DNA from 2 places in the Paenibacillus sp. FSL M7-1414 genome. Region 2 is predicted to be linked to the other one. Evidence: riboswitches for the same ligand, from Rfam matches in the RefSeq annotation. Region 2 holds a riboswitch; the other holds the start of a gene.
What was found. A riboswitch is a leader RNA that binds a small molecule or an ion and turns the genes downstream of it on or off. The one in region 2 is predicted to bind FMN.

Region 1: another riboswitch for FMN. It lies ahead of ribD (bifunctional diaminohydroxyphosphoribosylaminopyrimidine deaminase/5-amino-6-(5-phosphoribosylamino)uracil reductase RibD); the one in region 2 lies ahead of MHH92_RS17000 (DMT family transporter).

Annotation. Positions count from the first base shown of each region.
Region 1 covers NZ_JBBOOS010000001.1:4,425,346-4,432,208, reverse strand. Annotated here, with positions in the region: gene MHH92_RS19220 (peptidylprolyl isomerase) at 154-585, shown strand; gene MHH92_RS19215 (hypothetical protein) at 699-2,006, shown strand; FMN riboswitch at 2,175-2,343, shown strand; gene ribD (bifunctional diaminohydroxyphosphoribosylaminopyrimidine deaminase/5-amino-6-(5-phosphoribosylamino)uracil reductase RibD) at 2,667-3,770, shown strand; gene ribE (riboflavin synthase) at 3,832-4,500, shown strand; gene MHH92_RS19200 (bifunctional 3,4-dihydroxy-2-butanone-4-phosphate synthase/GTP cyclohydrolase II) at 4,533-5,765, shown strand; gene ribH (6,7-dimethyl-8-ribityllumazine synthase) at 5,868-6,335, shown strand; gene MHH92_RS19190 (segregation and condensation protein A) at 6,440-6,863, shown strand, end outside.
Region 2 covers NZ_JBBOOS010000001.1:3,922,364-3,929,226, forward strand. Annotated here, with positions in the region: gene MHH92_RS16985 (amidohydrolase family protein) at 190-1,560, opposite strand; gene MHH92_RS16990 (CGNR zinc finger domain-containing protein) at 1,681-2,232, opposite strand; gene MHH92_RS16995 (DinB family protein) at 2,376-2,876, shown strand; FMN riboswitch at 2,961-3,114, shown strand; gene MHH92_RS17000 (DMT family transporter) at 3,259-4,239, shown strand; gene MHH92_RS17005 (amidase) at 4,561-6,057, shown strand; gene MHH92_RS17010 (DUF1989 domain-containing protein) at 6,193-6,801, shown strand.

The sequences.
Region 1 (6,863 bases), 500 kb from region 2:
TACGTATTTGAGCTAAATCATGAAAAAAGTTGCCGTTTTTTTTGCGATCCAGACATTTTCGGTGTACACTAAGAAAAGTGCTGTAATGCTTGGCCCAGGGTCATGCGTTCTGGCACCATTAACGATGGTCAATACGAAAGGAGTCATTTACATATGGCGAAACAAGCGAAAATTAAATTGGCAAACGGCGGAGAAGTTCTGATCGATCTGTTCGATCAAGAAGCTCCAAACACAGTAGCAAACTTTGAGAAACTGGCTAACTCCGGTTTCTACAATGGTCTTACATTCCACCGCGTTATCCCGGGCTTTGTAGCTCAAGGCGGATGCCCTAACGGTAGCGGTGCAGGTGGCCCAGGTTACACAATCAACTGTGAAATTAACCCTAACAAACATGAGCGCGGAACACTTGCTATGGCACATGCTGGCCGTAACACAGGTGGAAGCCAGTTCTACATCTGCTACCAACCGCAGCCACATTTGGATGGACAACATACGGTATTTGGTAAAGTAACTAAAGGTATGGAGTTCGTGGATGCTTTAGAAGGTAAAGACAAAATGGAAACTGTTGAAGTTGTAGAAGCTTAATACCTTCACCTTAACTGGATCCAAACATGAAGTGCTTCTTTTATAGAAGCACTTTTTTTATTTTTTTACATACTTGAAATCGATAATTAGAAAGGATGAATAAAACCTTGGATATGGTTACTCAGCTAAGCTTGTTAAAACAAATTTATAGTGAGCGCACGTTGTGGGATGAAGAACTGCAGGCATCGCGACATGTCGTTCCGGATAGTCTATCGGTAAAGGATCGAGAAGCGCTTGAGGCAGCCGGGCATGAACCGAATCGATTTGTACGTCCGCAACATGATGAAACCATTACTGAGCTGAAAAAAGTTGCGAATCAATGGACGATCAATGATGCAGCGCAGGCTTTTGTATCCTCTTTGTGGTCAGCACCCATGATCTGGCGCTCGTTGCTTACGGGCAAGCTTGTTGCGAGCAGTATGCCCAGTCATGAACATACGCCATATCCATCTTCGAACACTTGCAAGATCTGCGGATTAAGTGTAGATCAAGCAACCGACACAACGCTACAATGGTATTGGCGGATGACCAATGGAACTCCGTTGGACGGTGATCCTTTTGGATATGTGTTGGCACTTCGAGAGCTGGCTGCCGCGCAGGAGATTCCAATACCCAATGATTACGACCGCTGGACATTCCGTGCGGTGTTAACGGTGCTGCGCGAATTACCTCCCAAAACACGTTACAGCAAGGCAGCAGTAGCGCTCAAGAAGGAACGTCTTTTGCCTACACAGAAGGAATATGCCTACCGTGATTTGCTTGAGACGTTAGCTCTGATTGGCATATTGGATACGCCGGAACATCCTGGAATGATCACGGAATTCACCTCTTACATGCAGCGTGACTCACGCCCCAATGTGCGGGTTGAAGTGCAGGCCCCTCTGGCGTGGTGGGACTCATCTGTCGGAATTAATGAGAACAACCTGAACAAGATATTTCATGATTTTGATCTGAATAACATATCACTTGCGGATAAGCCTGATGAGAGTCCAGCTGTAAAGGACACGATCTTAGGGGCATTGGAGAAGAAGAGAAGTGTTCGCGGAAAAGTGCCAAAGGCATCTCCAGATGCAGGTACCGGGGAGGTACAGTCTGGAGATGTGTATGCTGTTCGGGTCCGGGAAGGCGTATGGGTGACTGTATACTGTCATGAAGTCAGAGACAAGCGCGTCATCGTCGAATATCTGGATGGTGTCTTTCCAGAGATGCCGGGAAAAGCAGATTTGCATGGGACGTTTCGACCGAGAGCGAATGGACGCTGGAAATGCTCGGCTATTGCGATCGATTCCACAAGTTGGGTCAGAAGGGTGGCAAGAGAGTTCCCGCTTCCGACTTCGCCCCTGCAAGAACCTGACCGAACTCCATTTCATAACGCCAAAGAATTAAAGCATATGGCGAGCTGGTGTTTTCCTGATATGTAGAATGATACGATGGATGTGAAATGTGCCTCCAAGCAAAAACCGTGCCTCCTTGAGAGGAAGCGGTTTTTTGTTGTTTTTTAGCTTATTAAAAGTTAGTATGTGACAAAAAGGAACAAAAAACAATTGATTTTTTGGCATTAAAGTGCTAACATCCAAGTAATAACGAAAGCAATCCTTCAGGGCAGGGTGCAATTCCCTACCGGCGGTGATGCAGGAAGTGTAAGGACCTATGTGTCCAGCACTTGATGCAAAGTCCGTGACCTGTCTGCCTGTGGCAGATGGCTGATCTGGTGTAATTCCAGAACCGACAGTATAGTCTGGATGGGAGAAGGAGAGGTGCAGACCTAACAGGTTTGCATTCAGCAGGAGTATTGCTGCACAGTCACGATTTGTGATGTCTTGCACTGTGCAGGGAAGATCCGGTTACGCCGGACAGTTCCATACATATGCCGCACTATAAATGCTCTTTACCTGTAATTGATGTTCATTAAGGTATGTGTCTATTTTCACTTGCCCGAAATGAAGTTTTGGGCAAAGTGTTGGCGTGCTGTATCCATTTCACTCCTGCTGGTGACATTTGTCTCTCATCATCCCCATCGAACTGATTGTTCGACGGGGATTTTTTAATAAACAAGACTTTAAACCGCGGGGTGAACGGATTTGGAAATGATCAATGATGAATTTTATATGGCACTTGCATTGGATATGGCGGAACGAGCACAGGGACAGACTGGGATTAATCCGGTCGTTGGATGTGTAGTTGTGAAAGAGGGTCGTATTGTAGGCCTGGGAAGCCATCTGAAACGTGGAACCGGTCATGCAGAGGTGCATGCACTTAACATGGCAGGCAGTGATGCAGAAGGAAGTACGGTATACGTTACACTTGAGCCTTGTAGTCATTATGGCAAGACGCCACCTTGTAGTGAACGCCTGATTCATGAAAAGGTGAAACGTGTTGTGGTATGTTGTGAAGATCCAAATCCGCAAGTATCCGGCAGGGGCATAAGCATGCTTCGTCAACAAGGCATTGAAGTTGAAGTTGGCGTACTGCGTGAGCGTGGAAGACGCATGAATGAAAAATTCATTAAGTTTATTACAACGGGTCTACCTTTTGTGACGTTGAAGACAGCTACAACTTTGGATGGGAAAATTGCTACTCGCAGCGGAGACAGCAAGTGGATCTCCAACGAGCCTGCTCGTGAGATTGTGCATGCCCTTCGTCATCGTCACCAGGGAATTATGGTTGGCGTCGACACGGTAATCGCCGATAATCCGGAACTTACAACCCGTTTGCAAGTCGAAGGCATTAGTCCAGTGCGCATTGTAGTGGATTCCAAGTTACGTCTCCCCGTAGGTGCCAAAATGGTTAAGGATGGTCTTGCTCCAACATGGGTGCTGACAACAGACGAAGCCAGTCCTGAAGCTGCTGAACGTTTGGAAGCCTACGGCGTCGAGATTATACGCTGTGGTCCTGGACCACGTGTGGATCTGTTAAACGGACTTAGCAAGTTGGGTGAGCGTGACATTGGTTCAATTTTGCTTGAAGGTGGAGGCACCTTGAATGGAGCCATGCTGGAGGCAAGGTTGGTCGATCGACTGCTCATGTTTATCGCTCCGAAGATTGTAGGCGGTTATGATACTCCTGGAAGCTTTCGCTTCGAGGGTGTGGAACGTATGAATCAGGCGATTCAATTGAATCAGTTGGAGATCGAACAAGTTGGAGATAATATCAGCATTGGCGGTATTCCGGTGTGGCCTGAATAAATAAATGGATTTGAAAGTAGAAAGTTAGGTTCTTTATAACTTGAAAAAGGGAGGCGGCAGCATGTTTACCGGTTTGGTGGAAGAAGTCGGTCAGATCCGGCGTATTGGTCGGAAAGGCGAAGCGATGGTCCTGAATATCGGAGCTTCCGCCATCATGGACGATCTGAAGATTGGTGATAGTGTAGCAGTGAACGGCGTGTGCTTAACTGCGACAACGCTCGAAGGTGGAGGTTTTACCGCCGATGTAATGCCTGAAACCTATCGCCATACCAATCTCAGTCAGCTGCAATCTGGCAGTAAAGTTAATCTGGAGCGGGCCATGCAATCAGGCGGTCGTTTTGGCGGACATATCGTTCAGGGCCATGTTGATGGTACTGGAGTGATTGGCAGTATAACACGTGATCAGAATGCAATTGTGTTTGAGATCAAGCCTGATGATCACCAGTTATTCAAATATCTGATCCCCAAAGGATCGGTTACACTGGATGGCATTAGCTTGACCGTTGTCCATACATCGGATACCGCATTCACGGTTTCCATTATCCCGCATACCATTGGTGAAACTGTACTAAATGTGAAAAAGACAGGGGATACCATTAATATCGAATGCGATATTTTGGGCAAATATGTGGATCATCTGCTCCAGTATGGGAGAGGACATCGGGAGACAGGTGCTGGCAAGCCGCGCAGTATCAGTGAAGATTTTCTCTCCAATCACGGATTTGCATAAATAGAGAACAGAAATTAACTGGAGGTGGACCAATGTCAGAACAATCCATTCTGGACACAATAGAAGAAGCCATATATGATCTCATGCGTGGTAAACCCGTCATTGTTGTGGATGATGAAGATCGGGAGAATGAAGGCGATTTTATCGCTTTGGCCGAAAAGGCGACACCTGAAGTCATTAATTTCATGATTACTGAAGGTAGAGGTCTGGTCTGTGTTCCGATTACACAACAACGTGCGGACGAACTTAACCTGAAACCGATGGTTCAACAAAATACGGATTTCCATGGAACAGCCTTCACCGTCTCTGTGGACCACAAAGATACGACAACAGGTATCTCGGCACATGAACGCTCTATTACTGTGAAAGGTCTGATCGATCCTGAGGCGAAAGCCGGGGACTTCCGTAAGCCTGGTCACATGTTCCCGCTGATTGCAAAAGACGGCGGTGTACTTCGGCGTGCCGGACATACGGAAGCGGCTGTAGATCTCGCTATCATGTGTGGGTCCTACCCTGCCGGCGTTATCTGTGAAGTGATTAAGGAAGATGGCACGATGGCCAGACTTCCGGATCTGCAGGAGATTGCCCGCAAACATGATCTGAAGCTGATCAGTATTCAGGACATGATTCGTTACCGTAACGAAAAAGAGCAGCTGGTTCAACGTGAAGTAGCTGTGCGTATGCCAACGGACTTTGGTGAGTTTCAAGCGGTGGCTTATACAAACGCTGTGGACAATAAGGAACATGTGGCTCTGGTCAAAGGAGAGATTGATGGTTCCAAACCCGTACTTGTACGTGTGCACTCTGAATGTTTGACAGGTGATGTATTCCATTCGCATCGTTGTGACTGTGGTCCGCAGTTTGATGCGGCACTCAAACAGATTCACGAGGAAGGCAATGGTGTACTGCTTTATATGAGACAAGAGGGTCGGGGTATTGGCCTGATCAACAAACTCAAAGCCTATAAGCTGCAAGAGGAAGGTATGGATACTGTTGATGCAAACCTGAGTTTGGGCTTTGCTGCTGACTTGCGTGATTACGGAATTGGCGCTCAAATTCTGAAAGACCTTGGGGTTCGTCAGATCAGACTGCTAACTAACAACCCTCGTAAAATTAAAGGTCTTGAAGGATATGGACTTGAAGTCGTAGAGCGTGTCGCGATCCAGATGGAGGAGAACGAGGACAATACGGTTTATCTTCATACGAAGCAAGCCAAGCTGGGGCATATGCTCAAGTTTGATGATATCGAGCAAAACGAAAAGTAAATATATTTTAGATGAACAATGTTCACCATGTAATTTATGGAAGAGATTAATTAGGAATTTCCGTTACTTACATTACATTATACCGTTAGGGAGATGACTTGAATGCCACAATTTTTTGAAGGACATTTAGTTTCAGAAGGATCACGATATGGAGTTGTCGTTGGACGTTTCAACGAATTCATTACCAGTAAATTGCTTAGCGCAGCGCTCGATGCATTCAAACGTCACGGCGTTCAGGATGATGAAGTGGATGTAGCCTGGGTTCCAGGTGCGTTCGAAATCCCTTTGATTGCGCAGAAAATGGCAGAGAGCGGCAAGTATGATGCGGTAATTACCTTGGGAACTGTCATTCGTGGATCCACTACGCATTACGATTATGTGTGCAACGAGATGGCTAAAGGGGTAGCAGCAATTAACCTGAAAACTGGCGTGCCTACGATCTTTGGACTGGTTACAACAGAAAATATTGAACAAGCGATTGAACGTGCCGGAACCAAGGCAGGTAACAAAGGTTGGGATGCAGCTACGGCGGCAATTGAGATGGCAAACTTGACGAAACAGCTAAAATAGTGCTTATTTAATAGTAGTGCCCTGCTTTGCGCAGACGAACACGGGAAACCGGATTCGGACGGCTTAGCAGGGTTTTGTATTTTTCTGGCGGGAGGATTCGTCTAGTGACGGTAGTTACATACAAACTGGAGACTTTTGAAGGGCCTTTGGATCTGCTGCTTCATCTGATTGATAAGGCTGAAATTCATATCCAGGATATTCCCATCAGCGATATTACCGATCAATACATGGCGTATCTGCATTCGATGCAGGAACTGGAACTGGATATTACGAGTGAATTTCTGGTTATGGCAGCAACACTGCTGTCGATCAAGAGCAAACTTTTATTGCCCAAACCACCGGTCATTGAGGACTTCGAGGATTATGATTTTATGGAAGAAGAAGATTATGATCCACGTGCAGAGCTGATTGCACGTCTGATAGAATATCGCAAGTACAAGGGAATTGCGCGTCATCTTCATGAACGGGAGTGGGAACGCAGCCTTATATTTTCCAAAGAGCCCGAGGATCTGCGCCCCTATATGCCCG
Region 2 (6,863 bases):
GTTATCTGAAGTTAAGAAAAAGAGAGCTCTTTTCGTCTTTTTCCGCTGTCCCTTCCTCCCTTATCCTGTCTAATTCGACGATATGAAGGCATATCAAAGAGCCACATAGCGTTATGCGGCCCTTTATTTCTTACTATAGGTAGAGGTGTATATAAAACTAGGAACTGACTTCATTTATGAAAAAGTAAATTATGAGAACGCAATTCTCTCTGCATCTGACATCCGGTATTGGGTTAACAAATAATCCTTGCTCTGCATCGCCGCATGACGAATCGCATCCAGATCAACATTCAACAGCTTACCCTCTCGCTTCACGAGTCTACCTGCCACAAAGACCGTATCCACATTGGATGGATTGGCAAATTGCACGACAGCGCCGATTGGATCATGAACGGGGAACATATTCAGGTCGGTGGTACGAATCATGATCAGATCCGCTTCTTTCCCTGGGGTCAACGTACCCACCTTCTGTTCCAAACCCAATGCTTGGGCACCAGCTGAAGTTGCAAATCTCAGCACTTGACTGGACTGCAAGTTCAACTCACCAGGCATCTCACCCTGCTGCAAAAGTTGTTCATTGGCTCTGGATCGTTCAGCTTGAAGTGCAAACTTCATCTGCGAGAACATATCTCCGCCTGTGGACGTGACCACATCTACACCAAGTGTAGGGGTTCCTCCATGTTCAAGAAAATAGCCGGTGGCCGGATATCCATGACCCATCATCATTTCAACCTCAGGTGTGACCGACAAGGAAGCGCCGCTATCTGCCAGCATTTTGTATTCATCCATGCCCATAGTGTTACCATGAACGATATTCACCCGTGGACTTAAGAGTCCCGCTTCGTACAAGTGACTGATCGAGCGATCCACAGATCCCCAACTGCCAAATCCGGCATGCATGGAACAGATCGCATCCAGTTCTTGTGCTAGTTCGATCTCTTTCACGGTTGTATCCCAATGACTGAACTCCGGACCACGAATGGCAAGCCCATAAGTAAGTAATTGATCCCGTGATGAAAAATAACGTTCTTTGACTCTTCTCACATCATTATTCAAATACGTGAGTTGACTATCCCGATTCCAGTAGTCCGTCTCACCAGGTACTCCGTGAGCAAATACCGCCCGAATGCCAGCATCCTGAAGTCCACGAATCAGTTCATCCGTATGGTCAGGGGAATATGGCATGCTCCAATCCATTACTGTCGTCACTCCTGCGTTAAGCGCTTCCAAGGAACCGAGCAGGTTGGCAATATAACTATCTTGTGGGCGGAGCTTGCTTCCCATCGCACCATAATAGAGATTTTGCAAATAGACTGGCAAGGACCAGTTGGTTCCCGCTGTTTTGACAAGTGATTCCCACATATGCCGATGTGTGTCCACCAGCCCAGGCATAATAATCATCGATGAAGCATCAATGATCTCCGCATCCGGAATATCCAGGTCGGGCTGAATAGCCATGATCAGTGAATCCTGAATCAAAACATCCGCCCTCTTATACTGTCCAATTTTAGCATCCATCGACAACACACAGCCATTTTTCAACAGATAACTTGTCCGCACAAGAAACATCTCCCATCTATTTTGGTTTGAAAGACGATCACATCCTGCTTACGAATCTGTACTGCTTCTGACTATTTTTTCGCTAGTATATATACATTATATAGTTATTGTTAGTATTTATCAATTTTGGGATTTGCGTTTCGCCCGAAATCTTCTGACCTTCATCAGATTGCCACACATCTTATCATCACAGTACTTCTGTGTTCTGCTTCGGGTATCATCATAGAACATCCAGCGACAATCCGAATTATCACAGATCCGAATCCTCCCCCCTTCTCCCTCCACCAAAGTCATGGCAAAGTCAGCAGCTACTTCAGCCATAACCTGATTCCAATGAGCTTCTACTGCTACCAGTTGGAGTTTCAGTTCCTGATCAATTGTATTCAATTTTCTTCTCACATGCCCTGCTTCCATAAAGCCATTCAACCATTGTTTTTCTATATCCGTTAATGATGCTCCAGAAGACACGCGGGCTCCAAGAGCCAACAATTCATTCCTGAAATTTCTCATCGACAACTCATCTTCTGGAGATGCAGGGACAGGAGCGTTAAGTTGCCATCGTTCCAGAAAATCTAACTGCCAGCTCGCCTTCCCGAGCCTGTCCTCCGATCGATCTCCCCCACGCCAGTCATGATAATCGCTGTTTACAAAATCGGTCCATAATCTGTCCATATATACCTCCGTTCAGTGTAACCATCTAATTAAATAAAGAAGGTTACAACTCATCTTTGATGTGTTATATTGAGTGTAACCTTATTAATCAGTTTTAGCTAGTTACATCACAAATCACAATTATACGCAAGGAGGAAAAGGCAATGACAAAAACAACAGCACTAGATGTATTACTTATTCAAAAGGATGATACTTGGGATCAATGTAATTGGATTGTACCTTTGTCGAAATCCTTGGAGGGCCTTACAGCAGAACAAGCAGCCTGGATTCCACCCTCAGGGGGATTAAGCATCTGGCAGTTGGTTAACCATATGTATTATTACAACCATCGCTTATTATGTCGCATGCAAGGTAAGGAGCCTACCCTTCCTACTGTAGACTCCAATGAATACACATTTGGGAATCCGGGAGATGCAACGGATGCCGCTGGTTGGAATACACTGATGCAGGGTACAACTCGATTAGCCCAGCAGTTGCGAGATCAATTAGCTGCACTACAAGAGTCTGATCTTGAAGCCGCATATATGGACTCCGAAGAGAAATGGGCACACGAACTGGCTCGCTGGGTACTCCATGATGCGTATCACGCAGGTCAGATCGTGCTCCTTCGCAGACAGCAAGGAAGCTGGAAAATCATTTTCTAAAAAAAATGCTTGAACTGCTAGCGCTTACAGGAATAAGATGAACTTATTAATGTTACAGCTTGTTCAACACACTATATAATTGAATAGGATCTTCGGGGTAGGGTGCAATTCCCAACCGGCGGTGATGTTCTTCGGAACCAGCCCGCGACTCGCTAATTGTTCTTAACGAAGGACATTCAGCGACTGACTTGGTGTGAATCCAAGGCCGACGGTACAGTCCGGATGAGAGAAGATCAACACATTGACATGCCGTTCACGGGAAGGCCTCTTTCCTGACGCATGTCCTTGGATGAGCCCCCGTTTATTTGGTATATACCAAAACGGGGGCTTTTGTCGATTTTGCCAACTGAAGATTCCGTGTTCTGACGAAGGAGTCCTGAATATGGAAAAGACATCAGCAACATCACCTGTTTACCGCAAGGAACGAAGTAATACCGGATTCTGGCTTGTAGTTCTCGGCGCTGCCTTATGGGGTGTCGACCCACTCTTCCGCATTATTTTGCTAAATACGATGACATCCACGCAGATTGTACTGGTGGAACATATCATCGTCAGTCTTATTGCCATTCCCGTACTGTGGAAATTTCGGGCTGATCTGAAAAACCTGCGTGCTCGCCACTGGATTGCCGTGATTTTTATCTCATGGGGAGGATCAGCACTCGCAACGGTATTGTTCACCATGGCACTAACACATAACGATCCGAATACGGTACTTTTATTGCAAAAAATGCAACCACTCTTCGCTATCGTGCTGGCTAAACTGTTACTAAAAGAAACGTTACCACGTCGCTTCGGTGGATTGTTCTTCATTGCATTAGCAGGAACGTACCTGCTTACATTTGGATTCACATTGCCATTAGGTAACTGGGACAACTGGATTCATGCCGGAAGCTTGTTATCCCTTGGGGCTGCTGCCTTATGGGGAGGTTCAACCGTTATGGGACGATTGATGCTGGGTCAGGCGCGTTACGAAACCGTCACCTCCCTGCGTTTTGTCGTTGCTCTCCCGCTCCTGATCTTTATGACGTGGAACGAAGGTGCGGCATGGACGTTTCCGTCCGGAACGGGTGAACAGACTGCTGTCATCCTCAACATTCTCGGTCAGGCATTGTTACCTGGTTTGCTCAGTCTTCTGTTGTATTACAAAGGTCTGTCGTCAACCAAAGCATCTGTTGCAACTCTCGCGGAACTCAGCTTCCCGATGGCGGGTGTGTTGGTGAACTGGATTGCTTTCCGTACACTGATTACATGGGAGCAACTACTTGGTTTTATTCTGATCTGGGTGGCCCTCTTCGCCATTTCCAGACAGCAGGAAAGATCATCAACTGCGGCCGATGCTGCACCAAAGCTGCGTACAGAGTAAGTGGATATATCTGAGGTTCACATATAAACAAATAGTCAAATATAAAATAAAACCATTGCACATCAAATTAGATGAGCAGTGGTTTTTTATTTCCATGACTCGATATTACTCGTTCATTTTCTCAATTAGCAATATGAGCTATTAACCCTTTGCTTTATCTCTATTTCGCAAATGCAAATCCCCCTCTTTTCCCTCCAACCTCATAACGAGTATGCATATCATCACACTACGATTCTTCTATGTTTTGTCTTTTGTCTAATCCGGTGGTACGATGACATATGGAATAAACAGATGAATTATATTCAGAGAGGAACGATCATAATGTCTTCATTCTCATATACCTCCTACGACGCCGTAGGTTTGGCTGAACTGATCCGATCCCGGGAAGTATCCCGGGTTGAAATGCTTGAAGCGGCGTTTGCACGCCTTGAAGAAGTGAATCCGCAACTTAATGCGGTTATTCGTACATATGAATCTCGCGCACGTGAGGAAGCTGGTTTGGTTCTCCCTGGAGAACAACCTTTTGCCGGTGTTCCCCTGCTCTTGAAAGATATCTCGCAATCCTTGGAAGGTGAATTTCTGACTTCAGGCTCACGTTTGTTCAGCGAGCATCGGGCATTACGCAATTCCAATTTTGTCACTCGACTCCGTGATGCAGGCTTTATCTTCATAGGACATACCAATACGCCTGAATTTGGTTTAAAAAATATTACCGAGCCCCGTCTTCATGGTCCAACTCGCAATCCATGGAATATCAACCACTCCCCAGGTGGTTCAAGTGGTGGTGCCGCTGCCGCTGTAGCTTCGGGTATTGTTCCCCTTGCCGGAGCCAGTGACGGAGGAGGTTCGATTCGTATCCCGGCTTCCTTTAGCGGATTGTTTGGATTGAAGCCAACCCGCGGGCGCACACCTGTAGGACCGGGAGTTGGTCGTCAATGGCAAGGCGCATCGATTGATTTTGCCCTCTCTCGCTCGGTTCGGGACAGTGCTGCATTGCTTGATACGTTACAAGTCATTCAGCCCGAAGCTGCGTTCCATGCTCCACTCTTTCCAGGCAGTTACTTGGCTGATATGAGCTATCCACATCAACGCAAACTGAAAATTGCATACACAACGGATTCACCCGTGGGAACACCTGTCAGCGCAGAAGCCAAAGAGTCTGTATACAAGCTCGTTCGCTGGTTGGAAGATCAAGGTCATCATGTTGAAGAAAAACTGAGTCCAGTCAATGGAGTCAGGCTGATGGAGAACTATTACATGATGAACAGTGGTGAGATGGCCGCGATGATCTCTTCCATGGAACGCTCCATGGGCCGGGCTCTGACCTCCGATGATATGGAGATTGAATCCTGGGTTCTGGCTGAAGCAGGCAAAAAGGTGTCCGCTGCGGAATTTGTACATAGCTTAGCTGAATGGGATGTAGCTGCAGCTCAGATGTCCACTTTGTTCGAGCGTTATGACTTCTACGTCACACCTGTTAATGCTTTTCCTGCGCCTAAGATTGGTGAATTAACGCCTCATGACGAACAGATCCGTAATCTGATGCGAATTAGTGAATTGGACAAGACCCAGCAGCAGCAACTCATCTATGAAATGTTTGAGCCAAGTCTTACGTATACACCGTTCACCCAGCTTGCGAATCTGACTGGCCAGCCTGCGATAAGTGTACCTCTGCATATGACACCTGAAGGTTTGCCAATGGGCGTTCAAGTGATGGCAACCAAGGGACGCGAAGATTGGTTATTACATCTGGCTGGACAGCTTGAACAATCAGAGCTCTGGATCGGAATGAGAGGTAATCCACTGTTCCCAGCATAAAGGCATATAATGTGGTTTGTGTTTAAATTCACCATTGGATGTTCCTGCCTGAGTAGAGTACGGCGCCATAACAGTGCATGAAAGCTTCATCTGCTCCGCATACTGAAAGCAAAAAGTAGCGGAGGAATGTGACGGATGAATACGAATCAGCGCCATAAACAGTCTTATCGTATCCCAGCCAAAACGGGATATGCCCTGAAAGTAAGTAAGGGTTCTTTACTACGCATAACTGATCTGGAGGGACAGCAAGTCATTGATTTTGTGGCATACGATGCTATGGATGCTAACCATCGCTTGGACCCCGGCGTGACAATGGACGTATTGCGTACTTATCGCATTAAACCAGGACAATTTGTGTATTCCAATCAATATCAACCTTTACTCAAGATTGTCCGTGACACCGTTGGGGTACATGATTTCTTTAACTCCGCTTGTCGACCAGAGATGTATGAGGTGTTATACGACAAAAAGGATCATGCCAGTTGTTATCACAACTTGAACACGGCACTAGAACCCTTCGGAATCTTACCGCCGGATCAACACTATCCATTCAACCTGTTTATGAAGTCCGTTGTAGACAGTGAAGGCAAGATTGATGTTGTAGCTCCCGACTCTCGTGCAGGTGATTATATCGAGATGGAGGCATTAATGGATCTCACAATTGGGCTCTCCGCCTGTCCTTGTGAAGAAAGCTCATGCAACGGATATAACTGCACCCCTATTCAATTGGATGTGGAACTTTAACAGAATGAAAAGGCCTTGACACAGTATGAGATAAAAGTAGTTTGTTCTAATTCGCTCCTTGC